One region of the Actinomadura rubrobrunea NBRC 15275 genome, then DNA from elsewhere that is predicted to be linked to it. Evidence: riboswitches for the same ligand, from Rfam matches in the RefSeq annotation. Region 1 holds a riboswitch; the other holds the start of a gene.
What was found. A riboswitch is a leader RNA that binds a small molecule or an ion and turns the genes downstream of it on or off. The one in region 1 is predicted to bind cyclic di-AMP.
Positions count from the first base shown of each region.

Region 2: it holds a riboswitch for cyclic di-AMP, as region 1 does, so the genes downstream of both, AR3_RS15200 (hypothetical protein) here and AR3_RS23645 (M15 family metallopeptidase) in region 1, are expected to answer to the same signal.

Region 1 covers NZ_BCQU01000093.1:4,627-9,616, reverse strand. The annotation lists gene AR3_RS23660 (SecDF P1 head subdomain-containing protein) at 1-456, shown strand, start outside; gene AR3_RS32805 (DoxX family membrane protein) at 618-1,535, opposite strand; partial or broken gene AR3_RS32385 (DUF58 domain-containing protein) at 1,650-1,778, shown strand; gene AR3_RS32980 (BatA domain-containing protein) at 1,775-2,347, shown strand; cyclic di-AMP (ydaO/yuaA leader) riboswitch at 2,550-2,733, shown strand; gene AR3_RS23645 (M15 family metallopeptidase) at 2,744-3,436, shown strand; gene AR3_RS23640 (DUF1963 domain-containing protein) at 3,778-4,761, shown strand; gene AR3_RS23635 (universal stress protein) at 4,893-4,990, opposite strand, start outside.
Region 2 covers NZ_BCQU01000043.1:21,429-26,418, reverse strand. The annotation lists gene AR3_RS15210 (NYN domain-containing protein) at 1-680, shown strand, start outside; gene AR3_RS15205 (C40 family peptidase) at 902-1,879, shown strand; cyclic di-AMP (ydaO/yuaA leader) riboswitch at 2,279-2,478, shown strand; gene AR3_RS15200 (hypothetical protein) at 2,738-4,021, shown strand; gene AR3_RS15195 (M48 family metallopeptidase) at 4,059-4,990, shown strand, end outside.

The DNA of each region.
Region 1 (4,990 bases):
CGCGACCAGAAGGACGCCGATTCGGGCGGACCCACGACCTTGAAACGGCCGGTGCGGTTTCTCGCCGTCGAGGCCGTCGAGGCCGCTCCCTGCGGAATCGGCCTGCTGCCGGATCCGGACTCCGGCGAATGCCTCAAGGTCGGGTCCGGTATGACGGTCGGCAGGGTCGACGACATCCGCGTCCAGCCGCCCGACCCGGTGAGCGGCCGCAACGGCTACAGCGTGAGGATCACGCTCACCCGACAGGACGCCCAGGCGTTCGCCGCGCTGACGGCAGCGGCGGCCCGGGCGCAGCCGCCCGCCAACCGGATCGCCATCGTCGCCGAAGGGCAGGTGCTGTATTCGCCCCAGGTCAGCTCGCCCATCCCCGGCGGCGAGGTCGAGATCAGCGGCCCTCCGGAGAAGTTCACCAAGGAGCACACCGAAGCGATGCTTCGCCGCATCACAGGCCGCTGAACCGTCGACGGAGCGCGGCGTCCTGTAGAGATGCTGACACGCGGCCCCGACGTCCAACGCCCGCGGGCGCAGTTGCGCTCGAACGCCGTCCATTGCCGAGACCGCGGTCCAGCCTTTGTGCGCCATTGCGATCAACACGTGGCCGAGAGCCGTCGCAATCCTCAGGACTGTGATCGCTTGCCTTTACCGGCCACGCGGACGTCATTGCTGGTGTCGCTGATGATTTCGGCCGCCAGCCGGGGCGTGCCGCGGGACTTTCCACCGGTCGCCCCTTCCGAAGGCGCCTCTGGTGAAGCGTCGGCGGCTGTGGACGACTCTTCGTCGGGGGCCGTTTCCTCGGCCTTGGCCTTCGTCGTCTTCCGGCGGATCCTGCCGCCTTTCTGCTTGCCGCGCGTCGGGGCAGGGACATCGGGGGCGTCCGCGGCCTCGGCGCCGCTCGCCGTGGCTTCGCCGTCGCCGCCGCCCGCCGCGCGGCGCCGCCGCTTTGCCTCGCCCGAGGTGTCGGAGCGTGACGTGTCGGCCGTGGTAGCGCCGCCGGTCGATCCGGAACGGAGGGCCCGCGACTCGTCCGGCTCCGGCGGCGTGGCCTCCTCGCCGCCTCTGCCCGCCAGGGGCGGGAAGAGCCGGTGGTCCAGAGACAGCCGGCCGCCTCCGCCCGCCGCGAACAGCAGGCTCGCCAGCCCCAGGACCAGGACGAGTTCGAAACCGTTCTCGGCCTTGCCCTCGTCGACCAGGAACAGGCCGTTGCGGGCGTGCACGAAGACGAAGGCCCCCGCCATGTCGAGGAACAGGGCCGTCCCGGCGATCGGGAGCCCCACGCCCACGATCAGGGCGAGCCCGCCCAGCAGCTCGGCGAAGGTGGCGTAGATGGCGGCGGCCGAGGGGGCGGGCACGCCGAGCTGCTCGAACGACCTGCCGGTGGCGGCGGTGCCCGCCTCGATCTTCTGCCAGCCGTGCGCGATGAAGACGCTGCCGACTCCCAGCCGGGCCAGCAGCGCGACGATGTCGTAAACCGGCCGTATGCGCATGCCGTGGGATCCTTCCATGGTCGACCACGGATGATCCGACGAATCGGTCATTCCGCACAACAACGTGGCATGCGGAAGCCTGCGAAGACAGGCCCCTGGCCGTTGTCGAGCGCACCGCACACTCGCCGCACCCCAGGTCCAGCAGGTTTTCGCCGGTGGGAGGGGCGCTGCGCCGGCGCCCATCACCTCGTCCTCCGCACCGACCGCGACTGGATCGCCGACATCGCCCGCTTCGCGGTGCGCCAACGCCGCGCCGCCGGACGCGCCGTCGCCGCCAAGGGGGTGCGCCCATGACGTTCCTGTCGCCCGAACGACTCTGGCTGCTGACCCTGATCCCGCTGCTGGCCGCCGCCTACGCGGCCATGCGGCTGCGCCGCCGGCGCCACACCGTCCGCTTCGCCAACCTGGCCCTGCTCAGCCAGGTCGCCCCGCGCCGCCCCGGCCGGCGCCGCCACGTGGCCGCCCCCTGTTCCTCGGCATGCCCTCTCCGCTGCGTGAGGGGACTCCACGGTGCTTTGCCCGCGCCCGCGCCGGTCGACTCGTGCCCGTTCGCCCTCGACGAACGCCGTGCCGTTGTGCCCGGTGGCTGTACGTGCAGGATCTTCGCGTCCGTGAACCGCGGTCGTCCCGGCGCTCTCCTCGCCGCAATGGGGTGCCCGCCTTGCTCCGATCCGTGGCCGGGAGGCGGCAGGCCGGACGACGCCGGGGACGGCGCCGGGGACGGCGCTCGGTTCCGCAGAGGGCCGACCGCTCAGCCCAAGCCGCCTCGGGGCGCGCAGACCGAGACGCGATGGGAGGCGCGCTTGCCGAGCGCTGGGGTGCCGAGGCGCACCGCCCCTCCTGCGCGGCCCGTCAGGGCCTGATGCAGGGTCTTGACCTGCGCGCCACAGGCGAGGACGGGGCTTGGTGTCCCGTTTGCCGTCGTTTGACAGGTTTGGTACGGTCCATCGTCATTCGGTGTCTGCCTTGCGCCGGACACGTCGAACCGGGCCGCCGTGCCGTGATGTCGGTCCCGGGGGGAGTGCTCCTGGTCGCCAGGATCGCATGGCATCCAGGTTCCAAGTGAAGACGGCAACGCCTAATCCGCGTCCTTTGCGGAGCCGGGGAACCAACGCGCGCGGTTCGCGGGCCGAATAGTGCCCGTTCCGTCGCAGGGGTGAATCGGCGCTTTCTCTGTTCGAGCGCGCCGTAGGGCGACTTCCACGCCCGAATCCGTCAGCTAACCCGGTAGGCGGTATGGGGGATAGGAGTCAATTGCCGTGAAGTTTCTGCCTGGAAAGAACAGCAATATCGTCCTGCCGTGGACCGGTGTCGTTCTCGCCGGAATGCTGACCAGCGGGCTGGCGGCGGCGTTCGGTCCGAGCGACGGCGAGAGAGCGGTCGCGGAGACCGGCGCCGCGACCGCGGTGGCGGCGAACCACTCGCTGGCCGCGGTGAACGAGGCGGCCAAGACGAGCGCCAAGACGTCCGCCAAGACGTCCGCCAAGACCGGGTCGACCGCCAAGCGCACGTCGGCCGCCGAGCCCGACTGCGACGCCTCGCGGAGCAAGAAGGCGCGCGAGTTCCCGAACGGCCGCATCCCGTCCCGCTACCTCTGCTCGCTGCCGCAGGCAGGGCACAAGCTGCGGGCTGACGCCGCGCTGGCGTTCTACAAGCTCAACGCCGCGTACAAGAAGCACTTCGGCACCGACATCTGCGTCACGAGCTCCTACCGCCCGTACTCCAAGCAGAAGCAGCTGTACGCGACCATGCCGAGCGGCATGGCCGCCCGGCCCGGCACCAGCAACCACGGTTGGGGCCGCGCGCTCGACCTGTGCGGCGGCATCCAGAACGACAGCTCGCGCCAGTTCAAGTGGATGGAGAACCACTCGAAGAAGTACGGCTGGTTCCACCCCGCCTGGGCCTACAGCAACCCCTACGAGCCGTGGCACTGGGAGTACGGCAGCAAGTGACGGCGGACGCGGCGGCCTCGGCGTGATGGCCGCGACTTCCCGGGCCTCGTCCGAGTGAACCCCCTCATGAAGGGCGCACCGGTTGCGTCGACGCAACCGGTGCGCCCTTCACATGGACACCGGGACCGGCGTGCCGATCGCCACTCCCACCCCCTGCTCTGACGCCACCTGCAACGCGGCCAAAAACGGCCGTCCCTGGAAGCGCGACCGCGATTGCCCCGCCGGTGCCGGCCCGGTCGGCCGGGACGAGGGACGTGGCGGCAATACACAGCGGCATAGGTGCATGTCCGCGTAGGGGCGTCTGTGAGTGAGCGTCAGGGAGGCGCTGTAGCCTGCGCGCCATGTCCGATTCGCGCTCCGTATCGCCCTGCTCCCCTCCGCGGGGCAATCGTCGTCTGCTTCCGGAAGATCTGGACGCGATGCTGGCCGCCGCCGTGCGGGAGGTGGTCGGCATGTCGGACGCCGACCGCGACGAGCTCACCGACATGCTTCGGGCGCTCGTCCGGCCGGCGTGGGTGCTCAGCGCGGTCGACGACCGCGACGCGGGGGAGCCCGGCGAGATCGGACGTTCGCGAATCGGCGGCCTGCCGGATCTGCCTCGCGACTGGCGGTGGCCCACCGCTCGGCCCCAGCCGGACGCGGGCGGCTCGGCGGATGACGCGGAAGTCTCCCTGGCCTTCATCGCCCAGATCGATCTCGCGGAGGCGCCCGGCGTGGCGGATGCGGGGTGGCTGCCGTCGAGCGGCCGGCTGTGGTTCTTCCACAATGGCGAGTCCGAACCGAATCATGTCGTTTTGTACGCCGACGTCCCCAGGCATGAGCTGCGGACCGCGCGCCCACCGGCCGATGTGCTCGATCTCGTCGACGCGTGCTTCCTTCTCGATGAACCGCACCCGGTGGACCTGCATCGGACGCTGTTCCTGACGGCCGACTACCAGACCGGCTGGCACAGCCAGGGTTTCGAAGCGCTCGAGGACGCTCTGGACGAGCGCTTCGGCGAGGACGGCGCCGGCTACGACCTGCTCGCAGAGATCCAGGATCATCTGATCGCGGCGGCGGTGACGGAGGGGCCGTGGGACGGCATGCTCATGGGACGTCCGACTCCCTGTCCGCCGCCGGAGGGATCATGCCCCTGCGGCCGCTCCGCCCCGGCGGATGCCCCCGGCTATAACGATGTGTCAGGCCCCTGTTCCTGGGCGAACGACTCGCTGCTCGCGCTCTACGGCTACTGGGGCGACGGGCCGCTGGTATACACGGCGGACGCCAACGTCGCTCCTCGCATCGACGGGCGCCGCTTCGCGGCGACGGAGGCGTGGATCTACTGAGGGCCGCGACGAGCACGCTGCGGTGTCATGGCGGTCCGAACACGCGGTGAAACCGCCGATCCGGCGAATCGAACGCCTGCGCCGCAGCGCCGCCTGACCGGTCCTCCGGGAGCAGCGACCGCATCGCGGAGTCACGGCGCGGGTTGGACGATGGCGACGGTGCAGGGGACGTGCTGCAGCACGGCGCCGCTGGTGGCGCCGAGCGCGAGCGGGTCCAGGCCGCCGAGGC
Region 2 (4,990 bases), on a different contig from region 1:
ACTCCAAGGAGCTGCGGCGGCTGCGCGCCCGGCTGGGGCAGGCCGAGGCCAACGCCGAGGCGGCCCGTCGCGCGGCGCGGGAGGGCCGCAACATCGACGACGTGCGGCTGCGCATGCTGCTGGACGCGCTCGTGGACGCCGCCCAGGGGGTGCGGCGGGAGCTGGCGCTGCCGTCCACGATCGGCCGCCCGGCCGACGCGGTCGGCGCGGTGACGCCGGACCAGCAGGCGTTGCGCGCGCTGCCCGGCCGGTCGCTGTCGGACGACGACCCCCAGCTGCTCGACCGGCTGCTGACGCTGCCGCAGGTGCACCTGATCGTGGACGGCTACAACGTCACCAAGACCGGGTACGGGGAGCTGCCGCTGGCCGACCAGCGCACCCGGCTGCTGTCGGGCCTGGGCGGCCTGGCCGCGCAGACCCGCGCCGAGGTCACCTGCGTGTTCGACGGCGCCGACCTGGACGCCCCCGTGGCGGTCACCGCGCCGCGCGGGGTGCGGGTGCTGTTCAGCCGCCCCGGGCAGACCGCCGACGAGCTGATCGGCGAGCTGGTGCGCGCCGAGCCGTCGGGCCGGGCGGTCGTCGTGGTGTCGTCCGACCGCGAGGTGGCCGACGCCGCCCGCCGCATCGGCGCCCGTCCCGCCCCCTCCACCCTCCTGCTGCGCCGCCTCGGCCGCTCGTGACCCCGCGGGCGCGGGCCGGGCCCGGTGCGTCTGGTGATCATCTGTGCGCGGACAGGTGAAACAAGACGCGCAATAGTAACGAATCGGTTGTGACTGGTGTGACCCCTCGCTAGTGTCGTCGGCTGACGTCATGGACGAGAGGGGCATAACCGACCGTGACCAATGATCTGACCGGGGGCTCCGCAGCGGACCCGCGAGGCCCGCGGAGTCCTTTCGGGGGCTTGCTCGCCCCCCGGCGCCTGGCGGCGACCGCCTGCCTCACCCTGGCGGCGTCCCTCGCGGTGCCCGTGACGGCGGCGCACGCCGAGCCGACGCCCAGCGCGTCCGACGCCCGCAAGAAGCTCATCAAGCTCAACGAGCAGGTCGAGCAGCTGGTCGAGAAGTACAACCAGGTCGGCGAGGAGCTGAAGATCGCCAAGCGCAAGCTCCAGGCGACCAAGCGGGCCGGCGCGGAAGAGCAGAAGACCTTCAACGAGCTGCGCCGCCGGATCGCCGAGATGGCGGCCGCCGCCTACAAGAACGGCGAGACCGGCGACGTCGTGGGCTTCGCCGCCGCGGACGACCCGCAGAAGATCCTCGACCAGACCGCGATCTTCGCGCACCTGTCGCGCAACCGCAGCTCCGAGCTGGAGCAGTTCCTGGCCTCGACGCAGCGGCTGCGCCGCGAGCAGGCCCAGGCCCAGCAGGCCTACGACGAGGTCGCCAAGAAGGCCAAGGAGCTGCGCGAGAAGAAGGCCGAGGTCGAAAAGTCGATCGCGCAGCAGAAGAAGCTGCTGCGTCAGCTGGGCGAGCGGGACGCCGCGCCCGGCGAGGGCGCCGGCGCCACCTACAACGGCCCGGCGAGCGGCTCGGCCCGGGTCGCCATCCAGTTCGCCTACGCGCAGCTGGGCAAGCCGTACCAGTACGGCGCCGAAGGGCCCAACTCCTACGACTGCTCGGGCCTGACGATGCGCGCCTGGGGCGCGGCCGGGGTGAACCTGCCGCGCGTCACCAACAGCCAGTACGCCGCCACCCGCCGGGTGTCCTTCGACGCCCTGCAGCCCGGTGACCTGGTGTTCTTCAACAACCTGGGGCACGTGGGGCTGTACATCGGCGGCGGCAAGATGATCCACGCGCCGCGCACCGGCAAGAACGTGGAGATCGTCTCGATCACGTCCGGCTACTACCGGACCAACTTCTACGGCGCCGGCCGGGTCTGAGGAGTCCGCGCTCCCCTCGCCCTCCGGCACGATCACGACTGCGGTCCAGGTCAGACGCGTTCTGACCTGGACCGTAGATCTTTTTGCCGACTATTTGCCTCTTCGTCCGCCTTTGGTACTTTGTGACCGCTCACGGCGTCCACCAGGCGCCGTGCCAGCGCCGACGTCCCGGGATGTCATCCCGCGGCACCCGCCAGGTGCCGCGCCCCCGCTGCGGCACCCGGTGCCGCGTCGCCCTGGCGGCATCCGCCAGATGCCGTCCTCCCGCCGGCTCGAGGCCGTACCGTGCGCACGCCTGCGGCGTGCATGGCGCCGCGAGCGCACTGGGAAGGTCTGCGGGACCGGCACGACGGGTCCGTCCCACGGGTCCCGTCCTCGTCACGAGTTCAGCCGAATACCGCCGCTTGGCCGCCGAGTCCGCCCCCGGCACGGGGGTGGAGCCGGGGAACCACCGAGCCGTTCGTCCCGCCGCTCGCGGGCGGCCGGCTCCGGGGTGAATCGGCGCCGCGCCTCGCACCCGGAGTCGAGGCCGTGCGCCGTAGGTCGACTTCCACGACCGAACCCGTCAGCTAACCCGGTAGGCGTATGGAAGGAGTGAGCGCCGACTGAGAACGCTGTCAACAGGCACGGACCGCCGCCCCGGTATCCCGGCGGTCTCCATCCTCGTTCGTTCGTCATCCACTGACCGATAGTGTGCTTCGACGCGGCCGCCCGAACGGGCGGCCGCGTTCGCGTACCCGGCGGCTCCCCACACGGCAGAACCCGCCTCGGGCTTCGCCTATTCCGAGGACGCCGAATCCTCCGAGGAGGACGAACCGGCCGCCGCCCGACCGGTGCGGCCCGCATAGGATCGCGCGCATGAACGACGACGGCCACGCCGAAGGGGACGGACCGCCGGTCCGCCGCATCCCGCGCCGCGCGGCCGTCACCGCGATCGCCGCCGCGTCGGCGGGGGGCGTGCTGGCGGGGCTCGGCCTGACCGCCGCCGGGTCCGACGCGTCCCGGCGCCCCGGGGCCTCGTCCGCACCGGCTCCCGCCGTGCCCGACCCCCGCGCGGTCGCGGCCGTCCTGGCCAACCGGACGCGCGCCGTGCGCGAACGCGACCGCGTCGCCTTCATGGCCACCGTCGCCGCCGCGCCCGCCGCCTACCGCGACGCCCAGGGCCGCATGTTCGACAACCTGCTGCGGCTGCCCCTGGCGTCCTGGAGCGAGACGCTGGTGCGCCTGGAGCCCGGATCGGCGGTGGCGCGCGTGCGCCTGAGCTACCGTCTGCGCGGCTTCGACGACGCCCCGGTGGTCCGGACCCGGTACATGGCGTTCGCGCCGCGCTCGGGCTCCTGGACGGTCGCGGGCGACGGCGCGGCGCGCGGCCTCCCCGACGAGGCCGACGTCTTCGACGGCGGCCCGCTGACCGTCGTCCGCGGCCGCCGCACCCTCGTGCTGGGCGACGGGCCGCGCCTGCACGAGATCGCCCGCCGCCTGGACGCGGCCGTGCCGGTCGTCTCCGGCGTCGTCGGCGACGGCTGGCGGCGCCGCACCGTCGCGGTGGCGCCCGCCGACCCCGGGCTGGCCGCCGCGCTCGCCGATCCGTCGGGCGCGGGCGCGCAGGGACTGGACCGGATCGCCGCCGTCGCCACCACGGCGCCCACCGCCGGGAAGGGCCGCGGCGCCGATCGCGTCGTCGTCTCCCCCGTCGCGTTCGCCCGCCTCAGCGCGCTGGGCCGCGACGTGGTGCTGACGCACGAGCTGACCCACGTGGCCACCGGCGGGGCGCGCGACGGCCGCACCCCGGTGTGGCTCATCGAAGGCCTGGCCGACTACGTCGGCTACCTGCGCGCCGACGTGAGCGTCCGGTCGGCCGCACGCGAACTGCGCGCCGAGGTCGCCGCCGGACGCCTGCCCGCCCGGCTCCCCGGCCCCGACGACTTCGCCGCCTCGGCGCCGCGGCTGCCGCAGGCCTACCAGGAGGCGTGGCTGGCCTGCCGGATGATCGCCGAGCGGTACGGTGAGGCCGCGCTGGTCCGGCTGTACCGCGCCGCGGGCCGCGGGCCGCTGGACGCCGCCCTGCGCGCGACGCTGGGCGTCGACCCGGCCCGCCTCACCGCGCTATGGCGCGACTATCTGCGCGAGACACTGGGTTGAGGACGATCGGGTTGCACGGCGGGGCGGAGGCGAGGCAGTGAGCAGCGAGCGCGGCGACGAGACGACGACGGCTCCGGGAGCGGAAGCCGCGGAGGCGGACGCCCCCCGGGTGAGCGCCGCACGGGCGAGCGGGCCGCCGCCGGATCGGCCGGAGCCGGCGGCCCCCCGGGGGCGCTCCAGGCCCCGGGTCGCCGCGGCGGTCGCGTCGGTCGTGCTGTTCGCCGCCGTCGGGGTCGTCCTGGCGGTCACCACACCGTGGACCCCGCTGCCCGGCCCGGTCCCCGGCGGTCGTGCCGCTCCCGACCCGTCCCTGGACTTCACCGCCGACCAGATCGAGCGGTCGCGGGCGTTCGACGCGGCGCTCGCCCCGCCCGCGTACGCGGGCCTGCTGGTCGGCCTCGCCGTCGTGCTCGTCCTGGGGCTGACGCCCCTGGGCTCGCGGTTCGTCGGCTGGGCCACCGCCCGGGTGCGGCGCCGTCCGCTGCGCGCGGCCGCGGCGGCGCTGCTGCTCACAGTGGTGGTGCGGCTGGCGGGGCTGCCGTTCGACGCGTGGAGCGAGACGGTGCTGCGCCGGTACGGGCTGTCCACTCAGTCGTGGTCGGCGTGGCTGACCGACCAGCTCAAGTCCCTCGGCGTCACCTGGGTGATCTGGACGGTGGCGCTCACGCTGCTGTACGCGCTGATGCGCCGCTTCCCCCGCTGGTGGTGGGCCGGGGCGGCGGCGGGCGGCTTCGTCCTGGTCGTCGCCGTGTCCTTCGTGTACCCGGTGGCGGTCGAGCCGCTGTTCAACCGGTTCCACTCCCTGCCCGACGGGCCGCTGCGCGCCGACCTGCTGGCGATGGCGCGGCGCGACGGCGTCCCGGTGGAGGACGTGCTGGTCGCCGACGCGTCGCGGCGCACCACCGCGCTCAACGCCTACGTCTCCGGGTTCGGGTCCACGCGCCGCATCGTCGTCTACGACACGCTGCT